2 linked regions of the Cupriavidus metallidurans CH34 genome follow. The protein of the gene in region 1 interacts with the protein of each later gene in a pairwise test. Links are inferred from orthologs where the notes say so. Each region holds a gene or a part of one and is shown in the gene's direction. Other genes may lie near its edges.

Region 1 (8,231 bases):
GCCTGGCCAGGCACCACGCCCGGCCGTTGTCGGATGCCGTGCGTAAAAGTCATTTTTATAGGAAGGACAAGGTCATGAAAAAGATCAAATGTGCGCTGATCGGACCAGGCAATATCGGCACCGATCTGCTGGCCAAGCTCAAGCGCAGCTCGGTGCTGGAGCCGGTGTGGATGGTGGGCATCGACCCGGAATCGGAGGGGCTGAACCGAGCCCGTGAGCTCGGCATCAAAACCACGGCGGAAGGTGTCGACGGGCTGCTGCCGCATGTGCTGGCCGATGGTGTGCAGATCGCGTTTGATGCCACCAGTGCATATGTTCACGCGGAAAACGCGCGCAAGCTTAACGCGCTGGGCGTGATGATGATCGATCTGACGCCGGCGGCAATTGGCCCGTACTGCGTACCGCCGGTCAATTTGAAAGAGCACCTGGGCAAACGCGAGATGAATGTAAACATGGTCACCTGTGGCGGGCAGGCCACCATTCCGATGGTCGCTGCGGTCTCGCGCGTGCAGCCGGTCGCTTACGGAGAAATCGTCGCGACCGTATCGAGCCGATCGGTGGGGCCCGGCACGCGCAAAAACATTGACGAATTCACGCGGACCACGGCCGGCGCGGTGGAAAAGGTGGGGGGCGCGAGGAAGGGCAAAGCCATCATCATCATCAACCCGGCGGAGCCTCCGCTGATGATGCGCGACACGATTCATTGCCTGACCGAAACCGAGCCGGATCAGCAAAGGATTGCCGAGTCCATCCACGCCATGATCGAAGAGGTCCAGAAGTACGTGCCCGGTTACCGGCTGGTCAACGGCCCGGTGTTTGACGGCAAGCGTGTGACGGTCTTCATGGAGGTGGCGGGCCTGGGGGACTATCTGCCCACGTACGCCGGCAACCTGGACATCATGACCGCTGCCGCGGCCCGGACCGCCGAGATGTTTGCCGAAGAGATGATTGCCGGCAATCTCACGCTCGAACCGGTTGTCGCTTGAGCCGTCAAGGAGAACAGAGATGAACCTGCAAGGAAAAAAAATCACCGTCCACGACATGACGTTGCGTGACGGCATGCATCCGAAGCGCCATATGATGACGCTGGAGCAAATGAAAAGCATCGCCTGCGGCCTGGACGCAGCCGGGGTCCCCCTGATTGAAGTCACGCACGGCGATGGCCTGGGCGGCTCGTCGGTCAACTATGGCTTTCCGGCCCACAGCGATGAAGAATATCTGGGGGCCGTGATCCCGCTCATGAAGCAGGCCAAGGTCTCGGCTTTACTGTTGCCGGGCATCGGCACAGTCGACCATCTGAAGATGGCCAAGGAGCTTGGCGTGCACACCATCCGGGTGGCTACGCACTGCACCGAGGCTGACGTGTCGGAGCAGCACATTGCCCTGGCGCGCAAGCTTGAGATGGACACGGTGGGCTTCCTGATGATGGCGCATATGAACAGTCCTGAAGGGCTGGTCGGGCAGGCAAAGCTGATGGAGTCGTACGGCGCCAACTGTGTTTACATTACCGATTCGGCTGGCTACATGCTGCCCGATGATGTCAGGGCCCGCCTTGGCGCGGTGCGTGAGGCGCTCAAGCCGGAGACGGAACTGGGCTTTCACGGCCACCACAACCTGGCGATGGGGATCGCCAACTCCATTGCGGCCGTTGAGTGTGGCGCCACCCGCATCGACGCCGCCTCGGCTGGTCTCGGTGCGGGTGCGGGCAACACGCCGATGGAGGTCCTGGTCGCCGTATGCGACCGAATGGGGATTCAGACCGGAGTGGATGTGTGGGCCATTCAGGACGTGGCCGAAGACCTGGTTGTGCCGATCATGGACTTCCCCATCCGGATCGACCGCGACTCGCTCACCCTGGGTTACGCCGGGGTCTACGGGTCGTTCCTGCTGTTTGCCAAGCGCGCCGAGCGAAAGTATGGCGTACCGGCGCGCGAGATCTTGGTCGAGCTTGGGCGCCGGGGCATGGTCGGTGGCCAGGAAGATATGATTGAAGACACGGCCATCACGCTGGCCAAAGCGCGTGCGTCAAAGGCGCAGAAGGTGGCGGCATGAAACTGGATCGCACCACCATTGCGCGCCTTGCAGAGCACCTCGAGAACTGCGAGCTCCACGCGCAAGACACGCTCAAGATCACCGATGAGCATCCCGAGATGGATTGGGATGACGCTTACGCGATCCAGGACGAGATTCGCCGCCGCAAGCTGGCCCGCGGCGGGAAGATCGTTGGGCTCAAAGCGGGGCTGACCTCGCACGCCAAAATGAAGCAGATGGGGGTTGAGAGCCCTGTCTTCGGCTTCATGGCCGACTATTACGCGATCCCCGATGGCGGCACGTGCAAGACCGAGGCGCTGATCCATCCCAAAGTCGAGCCGGAAATCGCCTTTGTTACTAAAGCGCCGTTGAAAGGCCCGGGCTGTCATATCGGAGCGGTGCTGGCGGCGACTGACTTCGTGATGCCGGGCATCGAAGTCATTGACTCGCGCTACCGCGATTTCAAGTTCGATCTCAAAAGTGTGGTAGCGGACAACACGTCGGCCGCACGCTTTGTTGTGGGTGGGCGCGCACTGCCAGTGTCTGAGGTGGATCTGCGCATCGTCGGCATCGTGCTGGAGAAAAACGGTGAGCCGGTTGCGTTCGGGGCGGGCGCCGCGGTGCTGGGCCACCCGGCCGCGGCGATTGCGATGCTGGCCAATCATCTGGGCGCGCGTGGCGAGGAGATTCCGGCGGGCAGTTTGATTCTGTCAGGGGGGATCACGGAGGCCATTGCCGTGCGAGCGGGGGATGCCATCGCCCTGCGGGTGCAGGGGATGGGCAGCACCGGTTTGCGCTTCGTTTAAAGGAGATAGCCATGCCGATTGCGCAGCTGTACATCATCGAAGGCCGCGATGCGGAAAAGAAGGAGCGGCTGATCGCCGAGGTCACCGAGGCGATCCATCGCGCGATTGATGCGCCGGTGGAGTCCATCCGCGTGCTCATTACCGAAATGCCGAAAGAACACTTTGGAATCGCGGGTCAAAGCGCCAGGAAACGAGGGCGTTAGGACGTTGTGTGTTTGGTGTGTTGAGGGCCAGTTGGCCTTAGAAATTATGGAGACTGAAAATGGCTTTGTTAAATCGGATGGACTGGTACGACCTTGCCAGGACGACTAACTGGTCGCCGAAGTACGTCACGGAGAGCGAGCTTTTTCCGCCCGAGCTCAGTGGAGATCACGGCATTCCCATGGAAAAGTGGGAGACCTACGACGAACCATACAAGCAGACTTACCCGGAATATGTCAAAGTCCAACGCGAGAAGGACGCTGGCGCGTACTCCGTGAAGGCTGCGCTCGAGCGCAGCCAGATCTATGAAAGATCTGATCCGGGTTGGCTTACGGTGATGAAGCAGCATTATGGTGCCATTGCCCTCGCCGAATATTCCGCCTCGAGCGCCGAAGCACGTATGATGCGCTTCTCCAAGGCACCGGGCATGCGCAATATGGCGACCCTGGGAAGTATGGACGAAATTCGTCACGGTCAGATCCAGCTCTACTTTCCTCATGAGCACGTCTCGAAAGACCGTCAGTTCGACTGGGCTGCCAAGGCCTTCCATACCAACGAATGGGCAGCGATTGCCGCACGTCATTTCTTCGATGACATCATGATGACGCGCGACGCGATCAGCGTCGCCATCATGCTGACCTTCAGCTTTGAAACCGGCTTCACCAACATGCAGTTTCTTGGGCTGGCGGCAGACGCTACGGAGGCCGGGGATCACACATTCTCCAGTCTGATCTCGAGTGTGCAGACCGACGAGTCGCGCCATGCACAGATCGGCAGTCCAACGCTCCAGATTCTGATCGAGAACGGCAAGAAAGCCGAGGCCCAGAAAAAGGTTGACATCGCTTTTTGGCGCGCGTGGAGGCTGTTTTCGGTGCTGACTGGGCCGGTGATGGACTACTACACCCCGCTCGAGCATCGCAAGCAGTCGTTCAAGGAGTTTATGCAGGAATGGATTGTTGCGCAGTTTGAACGCGCACTGAACGATCTGGGGCTCGACAAGCCTTGGTATTGGGACACGTTCCTGCAGCAGCTCGATCAGCAGCATCATGGCATGCATTTGGGCGTCTGGTATTGGCGTCCTACCGTCTGGTGGAACCCGGCAGCCGGCGTCACGCCCGCAGAACGGGATTGGCTGGAAGAAAAATACCCTGGCTGGAACGACACCTGGGGCCAGTGCTGGGATGTGATCATCGACAATCTGGTCGACGGGAACATCGCGCAAACGTACCCGGAGACGTTGCCGATCGTGTGCAACATGTGCAACCTGCCGATCAATTACACGCCGGGCAACGGGTGGGCCGTGCAGGATTATCCGCTCGAATACAACGGCAGGCTGTATCACTTCGGCTCGGAGCCGGATCGGTGGTGCTTTGAGCAGGAGCCGGAGCGTTATGCAGGCCATATGACTTTGGTGGACCGTTTCCTGGCTGGCTTGGTGCAGCCGATGGATCTGGGGGGCGCATTGGCTTACATGGGTCTGGCACCCGGCGAAATCGGTGATGACGCCCACGGCTACTCATGGGTGGACATTTACAAGAAGATGCGCATGAAGAAGGCAAGTTGAGCACTGCTGCCTGAAGAGCCGGTGGTATGACCACCGGCGCAACCACCAACCAAACAGAGGACTCCAAAATGGCTTTGTTTCCCTTGAGCTCCAATTTCGAAGGCGACTTCGTGCTTCAGCTGGTGGCGGTCGATACCGAGAACACCATGGACGAAGTGGCGGCCGCTGCTGCGCATCACTCCGTTGGACGGCGTGTGAAAGCGCGTCCCGGGCATATCCTGCGGGTGCGCCAGCAAGGTAGCAAGGAATGTTTGCCCCGAACGATGAAAGTGGCCGATTCGGGCCTCAAGCCGACCGAGTGTGTTGAGGTCATCTGGGAACCCGCCCAGCAATAACCAGGCATTCGGCAGTTGATGTGCTGGGGTCCCTTCATCAATAGAAAGGAAGTTCATGACATTTAAGAAAGTGTGCTCTCTGGACGATCTTTGGGAGGGCGAAATGGAGTCGTTCGAGGTCGATGGGCAGGAAATTCTGATGGTTTGGCCGCAGGGCGGCGACTTGAAGGCGTTCCAAGGTATTTGCCCACACCAGGACATTCCACTCATTGAAGGCAAATTCGACGGCAAGACGGTGATCTGCAGGGCGCATCTTTGGCAGTTCGATGCCTGCTCTGGAAAAGGTATCAACCCGTCGGACTGTGCGCTGGCCGAGTACCCAATCAAGATCGAAGGCGATGCGGTATTTGTGGAAACCGAGGGTGTGAAGCCGCTGTTCGCACATACGTGAGCAGCATTCGGTCCGCCAATTCGAAAGCAAGGAGAAAGCTGTGACTAAAAACGATATTGCATCGGCCCACTTTAACAACAGGGTGGGTCCGGTCATGCGTGCTGGCGAGCTCGCTGAGGCAGTAGTTGAGGCAGCGCGAGAGGACAACCCTGGCAAGGAAATTCGCGTGGACGACAAGCGCGCCTATTTGCGCATCGACACCGACGGGGAGTTAATCCTGCGCCGCGAAACGATTGAGCGGGCGCTGGGCCGGCCGTTCAAAATGCCTGACCTCGAGGTTGAATTGAGTTCGTTTGCCGGGCGTATTGAAACTATGCCCGATCAGGTCCGCTTCTACTTTGAGAAGCAAGTCTGAGTAGCGGTACCGGACAACATCCGCCCCACCAAGTAAAGATTCGAGGAGACAAGCATGTCTGAAGTTCAAGTTCTCAAGCCGCTCAAGACCTGGAGTCATCTCGCGACGCGGCGCCGCAAACCGAGCGAATACGAGATTGTTTCCACCAATTTGCACTACAACAAGAGGGATCCGAATGCTCCCTACGAGCTCGATCCGGATATGTGGATGAGCCGCTGGTTCAAGCAGCACACCCTCAATAGTCCGCTCAAGCACGACGATTGGAACGCGTTCCGCGATCCGGACGAAGTCATCTATCGCACGTACAACCTGATGCAGGACGGCCAGGAGACGTATGTCTTCGGGTTGTTCGACCAGTTCAATTCCCGTGAACATGATAAGTCGCTGGATCCCCGCTGGGCTGGTAAGCTGGCCCGGCTATATACCCCGGCCCGCTACCTGTTCCACACGCTGCAAATGGCCTCCGCTTACGTCGGCCAGATGGCTCCAGCGAGCACTATCACCAACTGCAACTATTTTCAGATGGCCGATTCTTTCCGCTGGTTGAGCCATACGGCCTATCGTACGAAAGAGTTGTCGCTAGCATTCCAGGACAAGGGCTTTGGTAGCGACGAACGTAAATATTGGGAAGATGACGTCGCCTGGCAAGGCTTCCGTGAGCTTATGGAAAAGGTTCTCGTAACATGGGACTGGGCCGAAGCGTTTGTGGCGCTCAACCTGGTCGCCAAGCCTGCGGTGGAGGAATCGGTGCTGCGCAAGCTGGGCGAGTCCGGACGCCATAACGGAGATACTTTGCTAGGCCTGTTGACGGACGCCCAACTCATCGACGCGGCACGTCACAGGCGTTGGGCCACGGCGTTGGTCAAGATGGCGCTCGAAAAGCCAGGTAACGCCGAAGTTATCAAGAATTGGATTGCCAATTGGGAATCGCTCGGCGATGCGGCTATCGATGCCTATTGCAGCACGCTTGCCGATGTACCAGACGCCTCGGAGTCGGCCAAGTCGGCGACTCGAGAGTTTCGTCGATCCCTGGGTCTGTAAGGAAAGACTTCCAGCCGATGCTGTCTCAGGGGACCATCAAGAGCGCCTGGATCACGCGCTCTTGGTGATCTTGACAGCGTAATCACAGGGATTTCATGTATGTCTGAACATCAAATACTCATAGAGGGAGAGAAAAATGCCTTTGTCCAGGCGGGGGAAGACACTGTCCTGCGGGCAGCTTTGCGCGCCGGAATAGGATTTCCCTATGAGTGCAACTCGGGCGGGTGTGGCAGCTGCAAGTTTGATCTTCTGGACGGAGAGGCCGAGAATCTTTGGCCAGACGCGCCAGGGCTGACCGAACGCGATCGCCGTAAAGGTCGTCTGTTAGCGTGCCAATGCAGAGCCAAGGGGAACATACAGATAAAGGTGCGCGTCGAGGCGGACCATCAAGCTCAAGTGAGGCCGAAGCGACTGCTGGCCAAGTTTGTGGAATCGCATGAAGTCACCCACGACATTCGCGAATTTCGCTTTGTGACGGATGGCCCGGCCACCTTCTTGGCGGGACAGTATGCGATGCTTTCGGTCCCTGGTGTGACCGCGCCGCGAGCCTACTCCATGTCTAACACCGGCAATGATCGAGGCGAGTGGCATTTCCAGATCCGGCGCGTGCCGCAAGGTAAAGCGACAGAGCAGTTGTTCCATCACCTTCGTGCGGGCGATCAACTGGAGATCGATGGACCTTACGGCCTTGCTTTCTTGAGAACGGAGGCCCCACGCGACATTGTTTGCGTAGCGGGCGGGTCGGGTCTTGCACCGATGGTGTCAATTGCACGTGGCGCGTCGCAGTCCGGCATGCTGGAAACACGCCATCTCCATTTTTTCTATGGTGGGAGAACGCCGTCAGACATTTGCGGAGAATCGTTCCTGCGCATGTTACGTGGCTACGACGAACGCATTCATTTTTACCCCGTCGTGTCTTTGCCGGGTGAGGCCTCCGGATTTCAGTGGAGCGGTGAAACGGGATTTGTTCATGACGTGGTTCGGCGTGTGTTCGGGGATACGCTGTCAAATTTTGAGTTTTATTTCGCCGGTCCTCCACCTATGACTCAGGCTCTTCAGGAGATGTTGATGATCGGCTACTGTGTTCCTTTCGAACAGCTTCATTTCGATCGTTTCTTTTAATGAAGCGTCCACACGACTTGCGAATTAATGTCAATGCAAGTCTATTAATCAGAGGAGAGTAATCGATGAAACTGTACTACAGTCCTGGCGCTTGTTCGCTTTCACCGCACATCGTATTGCGTGAAATGGGCTTGACATTCGAGCTCGAAAAAGTGGATCTGCAAAGCAAAAAAGACCGAGAGCGGTTCTGACTTTCGCAGCGTCAACCCCAATGGTTATGTGCCGCTGCTGGTTCTCGACGATGGGCAGGTGCTCACGGAAGGTCCGGCGATCGTACAGTACTTGGCCGATCGGGCTCCCGAAGCGCGGCTTGCGCCTGAAGCCGGGACGATGGAGCGCTATCGTTTGGTGGAATGGCTAAACTTTATTTCGACCGAGCTTCACA
Region 2 (5,086 bases), 260 kb from region 1 along the record:
TGGCCTGTATTCGACGTCGGAGCGCGACAAGTTCCGCACGCGCGTCGAGCGTTCGCAGAACGGCCAACTCGAGGTGTTCATCAGCCACCGTGGCGCGCAGGAACAACTGACCGGCGTGGACAAGTCGCAGACGGTCTGGACGCCGCGTCCGGCTGATCCGGAGTTGGAGGCCGAATTCCTCTCGCGTCTGGCGCAACGCCTGGGCGTGCAGAAGGAGCAGGCCGACAAGATGGCCAAGAACCCGACGCCGGCCGGTATCGGTACGGCCCAGCCGTCGGCTGCTGCTGCGGGCGTTGGTGCCGCTGCCGCTACCGGCGCGGCCACGGCAGCCGCGACATCCAGCAGCAAGTCGTTCCTGTCGCAGGTGAATGGCTCGCCCGCGCTGCAGTTGCCGGAGCCGTTCGATCGCGCCTGGCGCTCGGTCGGTCTGTCGCTGGATCGCGTGAACTTCACGGTGGAAGATCGTGATCGCGCTCAGGGCCTGTACTACGTGCGCTATGTCGATCCGAAGACCACGGTCGATGATCGCGGCTTCTTTGGCAAGCTCTTCACCAAGCCCAATGATGGCAAGACCGCGAAGAAGTATCGCGTGGCGCTGAAGGGCAACGGTACCGGCACCACCGTGACCGTCCTGAACGATGCTGGCCAGCCTGAGAACTCCGAGATCGGCAAGAAAATCCTGACTCTGCTTGACGAACAGCTTCACTGATGATCGTCCCAGGCAGTCAAGTGGCACCGACGGCGCGAGCCGTCGAGTGCCAACCCGTGCGAGCGCATCCATGATGCGCTTTGCTTTTTTGGGCAGCGGCAGCGAGGGCAACTCGCTGCTGATCGAGGCGAGCGATGGTGCGAGCGTGACGCGCGTCCTGCTGGATTGCGGTTTCGGCATCAAGGAGACCGCTCGCCGGCTGGAGCGGCTCGGCGTCGCGCCGGAGCAACTCGACGCGGTGCTGGTCACGCACGAGCATGGCGACCATGTCGGCTCGGCCTATGCGTTTGCGGCGCGCTACAAGCTACCGGTCCACACGAGCCACGGCACGTGGCTGGCGACGTCACATATGCGAGGCGCGGATGTGGCGGATGTGCGCGTGTGCTGCGCCGATCATTCATTCTCGGTCGGTGGCTTGCAGATCCATCCCTATACGGTGCCGCATGATGCGCGTGAGCCATTGCAGTTCGTGCTGACTGATGGCGATGCACGGCTCGGTGTACTGACCGATGCAGGGATGGAGACGCCGTATGTGACCGCGCGGCTGGCGGGTGTGCATTCACTGGTGCTCGAATGCAATCACGATCGGGAGATGCTGCGTAACTCGGTCTATCCGTATTCGCTCAAACGGCGCATCGGAGGTGATTTTGGGCATCTGGCAAATGACATTGCCGCGAGTATTCTGTCTCAGGTCATGCATGGGCAGATGTCGCGCGTGGTTGCAGCGCATCTGAGCAAGCAGAACAATACGTGCGAACTGGCGGCAGGCGCACTGGCCTCGGTGCTTGGCACATCGCCGGGGGATATCCTGATCGCGGATCAGGAAGAGGGATTGGGCTGGCAGGCGGTGCGCCCATAATCTCGGCATTCATCTTCCCCGCGAATGAGGGGTGAGAAAAATCCGAGAAATAAAAAAAGCCGACCCGAAGGTCGGCTTTTTTATCGGACGAATCCGATTACTGCTTGGCAGCCGGAGCCGAAGCGTCAGCAGCCGGAGCCGAAGCGTCAGCCGGAGCAGCAGCCGGAGCCGAAGCGTCAGCAGCCGGAGCAGCAGCCGGAGCCGAAGCTTCAGCCGGAGCAGCAGCAGCCGGAGCAGCCGTGTCAGCGGCGGGAGCAGCAGCTTCTTCTTTCTTACCGCAAGCGGCCAGAGCAACAGCAGCCAGCAGGGATGCGATCAGGAGAGACTTCTTCATTGTTCGTCCTTTAACTTTTAATAACGAAAACAGGCGATGAATAATTACCGGTAATTATCGCTCTTGAACTGCGAATTTGTGGCTCTCCCGGGTGCCGACAGTGCAGTGGTCCACAGTACTAGCCAGCGGGCGATTATATCCGCGTTTCCCCTGCTTGTGTACAGTCAAGATTTGCAGGTTTGATTTGTTACGCATTATTACACGCGTTTCGGTGCAATCTGGAGCCATCCTTCCATCGCCCAGTCGTGGAAGGTATCCATCAAGTCGGGCAGCGCAACACATGCCTCGACCTCGCTCGCGGTGAGCTGACGGCGGTCAGCCAGACGTCGCAGCCACTTGGCCAGCGATGCTGGCGGCTCGTAGGCTTCGCCGTTCAGGAAGAAGTGCGTGCGGTCATAGAGCGCAACGGAAGCGGGCGCCAAAACAACACCATGCGTGCGCGCCAGCTTCGTGAACTGACGCAGCGGAATTTCCTCGATTTCGTCGAATTGCACGGACGGTTTCGGCTCGGACAAATGCGTACCAAGGAATTCCGACACCATGCCGGCGTTCCATTTGAGTGACTGAAGGCGTTCCGCCACCGCCCGTGCCAGATTTGCCGGCAGTTGCGCAGGCGTCGAGGTCGCCGATTCGCCTGCATCGGCGTAACGTCCGTCGAGGCCTTCGTTGTCGGCAACGGTCTCCGAAAGCCAGGCCAGAAAATGACCTGCGAGCTCGCGATAGGCGGGGGCGCGGAAACCAATCGAGGCCGTCATGCATTCGCCTTCGGCTACGCCGTCGTGTGCGTACTGAGGTGGCAGGTAGAGCATGTCGCCGGGCTCGAGTACCCATTCCTGCTCGGCGCTGAAATCCGAAAGGATCTTGAGGGGCAGGTCGGGGATCAGGTCGAGCTTCGTCTGTGACGAAATGCGCCAGCGGCGCCGGCCCGATACTTGCAGCAGGAACACATCGTAGGAGTCGAAGTGAGGTCCCACGCCGCCGCCGTCGGTGGCATAGCTGATCATCACGTCGTCAAGCCGGGCATCGGGAACGAAGCGGAACTGGCTCATTAGCTCGGCTGCCGCGCGATCGTGCAGGTTGACGCCCTGGACCAGCAACGACCACTTGCCGGTCTTGCGCGAGGGCAGGTTGTCCTCGGAGAACGGTCCGTGTTCGAGCTTCCAGCGGTTGCGAAAGAACGACACCAGACGTGATTCCACGTCGTCGCGATCGGCAAGCTCGAAAAGCGCCTCGCGCGACACTGGGGGCACGATTTCCGGCACGGCCTGTCGAATCAGCAGCGGCTTGCGGTGCCAGATATCACGCATGAAGGCTGAGGGCGTCATGCCGCCGAGCAGGGTGAGCGGCGCGTCGGGATCGACAGGTTCCGGAGGCAAGGCCTGCGCGTATAATGCGGAATCGCTCATGGAGTCAAGAATTGAAAATCGCTAAGAATACGGTGGTGTCCGTGGTGTATAAGCTGTCGGACGCGCAGGGCAATCTGATCGAAGAGTCGGATGAGCCCATGGTCTATTTGCACGGCGGATATGATGGCACGTTCCCCAAGATCGAGGAAGCGCTGGACGGCCACGACGCCGGCTTCGAGACCGAGTTGCAGCTGGAACCGGAAGAGGCGTTTGGCGACTACGACGCCGAACTCGTGAAGGTGGAGCCGCGTGATCGTTTCCCGGAGCCGCTCGAAGTGGGCATGCAGTTCGAGGGCGTGCCCGAGGACGGTGACGACGAAGATTCGATCATCTACACGGTGACGGACGTCGCCGAGGACAAGGTCGTGCTTGACGGCAATCACCCGCTGGCCGGCATGGCGCTGCGCTTCTGGCTGAAGGTATCGGAAGTCCGCGAGGCGACGAGCGAGGAAGTCGAGCACGGTCACGCGCACGGCGCTTCGGGCATCGAAGTGGTGGACGAAGACGAGGACGGCGAGGACGAGGCTCCTCGCACGCTGCACTAAGTCTCACAACACGAGCGATCCGCGATAGGTCATCGCGAACATGAAAAAGCCGGCATTTGCCGGCTTTTTCATTTTGTCCTCTTGTTGATGAATATCAATTGCCCTTGGGCCCATCTTGTAGCTGAACCTGGAATACCGACCGTGTGCCAGGCGTGATCGTCAGCTCCGTCCATCGCGAAGGAGTGCCGATGGGCAGTGCGACTCGCGTGAAGTTGGCAACGATCTTCCCCGACGTGTCGCGTAAAGGCTTGTCGACGCTGAAGCCGTTATCGCTTGCATGGACCAGCAGCACCTGGCCAGAGAACTTCGAGGACAGATCACGAAGCTGACGCTTGAACTCGAGATAGCCGTCGCGTGCCCCGTGACGCACGAACGCGTCCAGCAGGCTTGGTTTGCCACGTTTTTCCCAGCCGTTCCCGAATAGCGGATCGGCGTGCGCGATGACCACGATGCCGGGCAGATCGCGCTGCTCGGCAACTGAGAATGCCCTGGCCAGCCATTGCCGGTTGGCTTCGCGCCGATCCTCGAATTCGCCATTGCGCCCGCCCTCGATGCGATAGTGGTTGTTGTCGCCGGGCAGGTTCAGGCCCACCAGCATCACGCCACCGGTGACGAGCCGCACGTTTTCCCGATAGCTGCGGAACAGCGCCTGATCCGACTGACGCACCACTGGCAATGTGCGTCGCCCAAGCGTGGTGTCGAGCGGGAAGAACAGCTCCCGCAATCGATTGAGCCGCTCCACGGCATCGAACTTCCCGTTTGAGGGCTTCTGGCACTCAGCCCAGTCGGTTTCGCCAGGTACGTAGAGCAGCGGTGTGGGCGAATCGTCGAGCACCTGCAGCCGCGCATTGAGAAGGGTGTCACCACAGGATTCGGTATCGCCCTTGATGCCACCAGCGTGGACGATCATCGCGACCTGCTGCGCGTTCATCATGTCGAACAGCGCAGTCGCGTCTGCTTCCGCGGCTGGCCATTGCGGGGTGTCGGCAATTAGGGCGATCCGGGTCATCTGCACGGTCGGCACTGGCGGCGGCGCAATGCTACCCGCCCGCGCCGCGTGCGCGAGCGCCGGCACCGCGAGCAACGCGCAGGCAATGGCCGCCAAGCAAGCGGCCGCCGAGCTTCGACCCCGGAAGCGTGCCGTCATACCGTTCGCGCGGTCTCCGAGATGGACTTGAGTCGGTACAGCGCCTCGAGCGCTTCTCGCGGCGAGAGGCTGTCCGGGTCGATATC

Evidence for each region. Proteins that work in one complex are often made in the same cells at the same time.
Region 2: the proteins of RMET_RS06625 (region 1) and RMET_RS05395 interact in binary tests that used the Escherichia coli proteins (3 or more experiments, as listed by UniProt). The link is inferred for Cupriavidus metallidurans CH34 from one-to-one orthologs.

Annotation. Positions count from the first base shown.
Region 1 is NC_007973.1:1,426,600-1,434,830, reverse strand. Bases 4,249-7,025 are described here. They hold RMET_RS06625 (MmoB/DmpM family protein), read left to right. Parts: upstream 4,249-5,368; coding sequence 5,369-5,683; downstream 5,684-7,025. Other genes in these bases: RMET_RS06615 (2Fe-2S iron-sulfur cluster-binding protein), read left to right, coding at 6,824-7,025; RMET_RS06620 (aromatic/alkene monooxygenase hydroxylase subunit beta), read left to right, coding at 5,738-6,724; RMET_RS06630 (Rieske 2Fe-2S domain-containing protein), read left to right, coding at 4,993-5,328; RMET_RS06635 (toluene-4-monooxygenase system B family protein), read left to right, coding at 4,671-4,937; RMET_RS06640 (aromatic/alkene/methane monooxygenase hydroxylase/oxygenase subunit alpha), read left to right, coding at 4,249-4,602. In the rest of the region: RMET_RS06660 (acetaldehyde dehydrogenase (acetylating)), read left to right, coding at 75-986; dmpG (4-hydroxy-2-oxovalerate aldolase), read left to right, coding at 1,006-2,052; dmpH (2-oxo-3-hexenedioate decarboxylase), read left to right, coding at 2,049-2,837; RMET_RS06645 (2-hydroxymuconate tautomerase), read left to right, coding at 2,849-3,040; more of RMET_RS06640, read left to right, coding at 3,100-4,248; more of RMET_RS06615, read left to right, coding at 7,026-7,846. UniProt on the Escherichia coli protein: Acts as a radical domain for damaged PFL and possibly other radical proteins.
Region 2 is NC_007973.1:1,161,861-1,166,946, forward strand. Bases 2,161-5,086 are described here. They hold RMET_RS05395 (FKBP-type peptidyl-prolyl cis-trans isomerase), read left to right. Parts: upstream 2,161-3,319; coding sequence 3,320-3,853; downstream 3,854-5,086. Other genes in these bases: RMET_RS05390 (cupin domain-containing protein), read right to left, coding at 2,161-3,308; RMET_RS05400 (hypothetical protein), read right to left, coding at 3,948-5,000; mutS (DNA mismatch repair protein MutS), read right to left, coding at 4,997-5,086. Also shown: outer membrane protein assembly factor BamC, read left to right, coding at 1-709; RMET_RS05380 (MBL fold metallo-hydrolase), read left to right, coding at 780-1,568; RMET_RS34090 (hypothetical protein), read right to left, coding at 1,666-1,902; more of RMET_RS05390, read right to left, coding at 2,100-2,160. UniProt on the Escherichia coli protein: Folding helper with both chaperone and peptidyl-prolyl cis-trans isomerase (PPIase) activities. Chaperone activity prevents aggregation of unfolded or partially folded proteins and promotes their correct folding.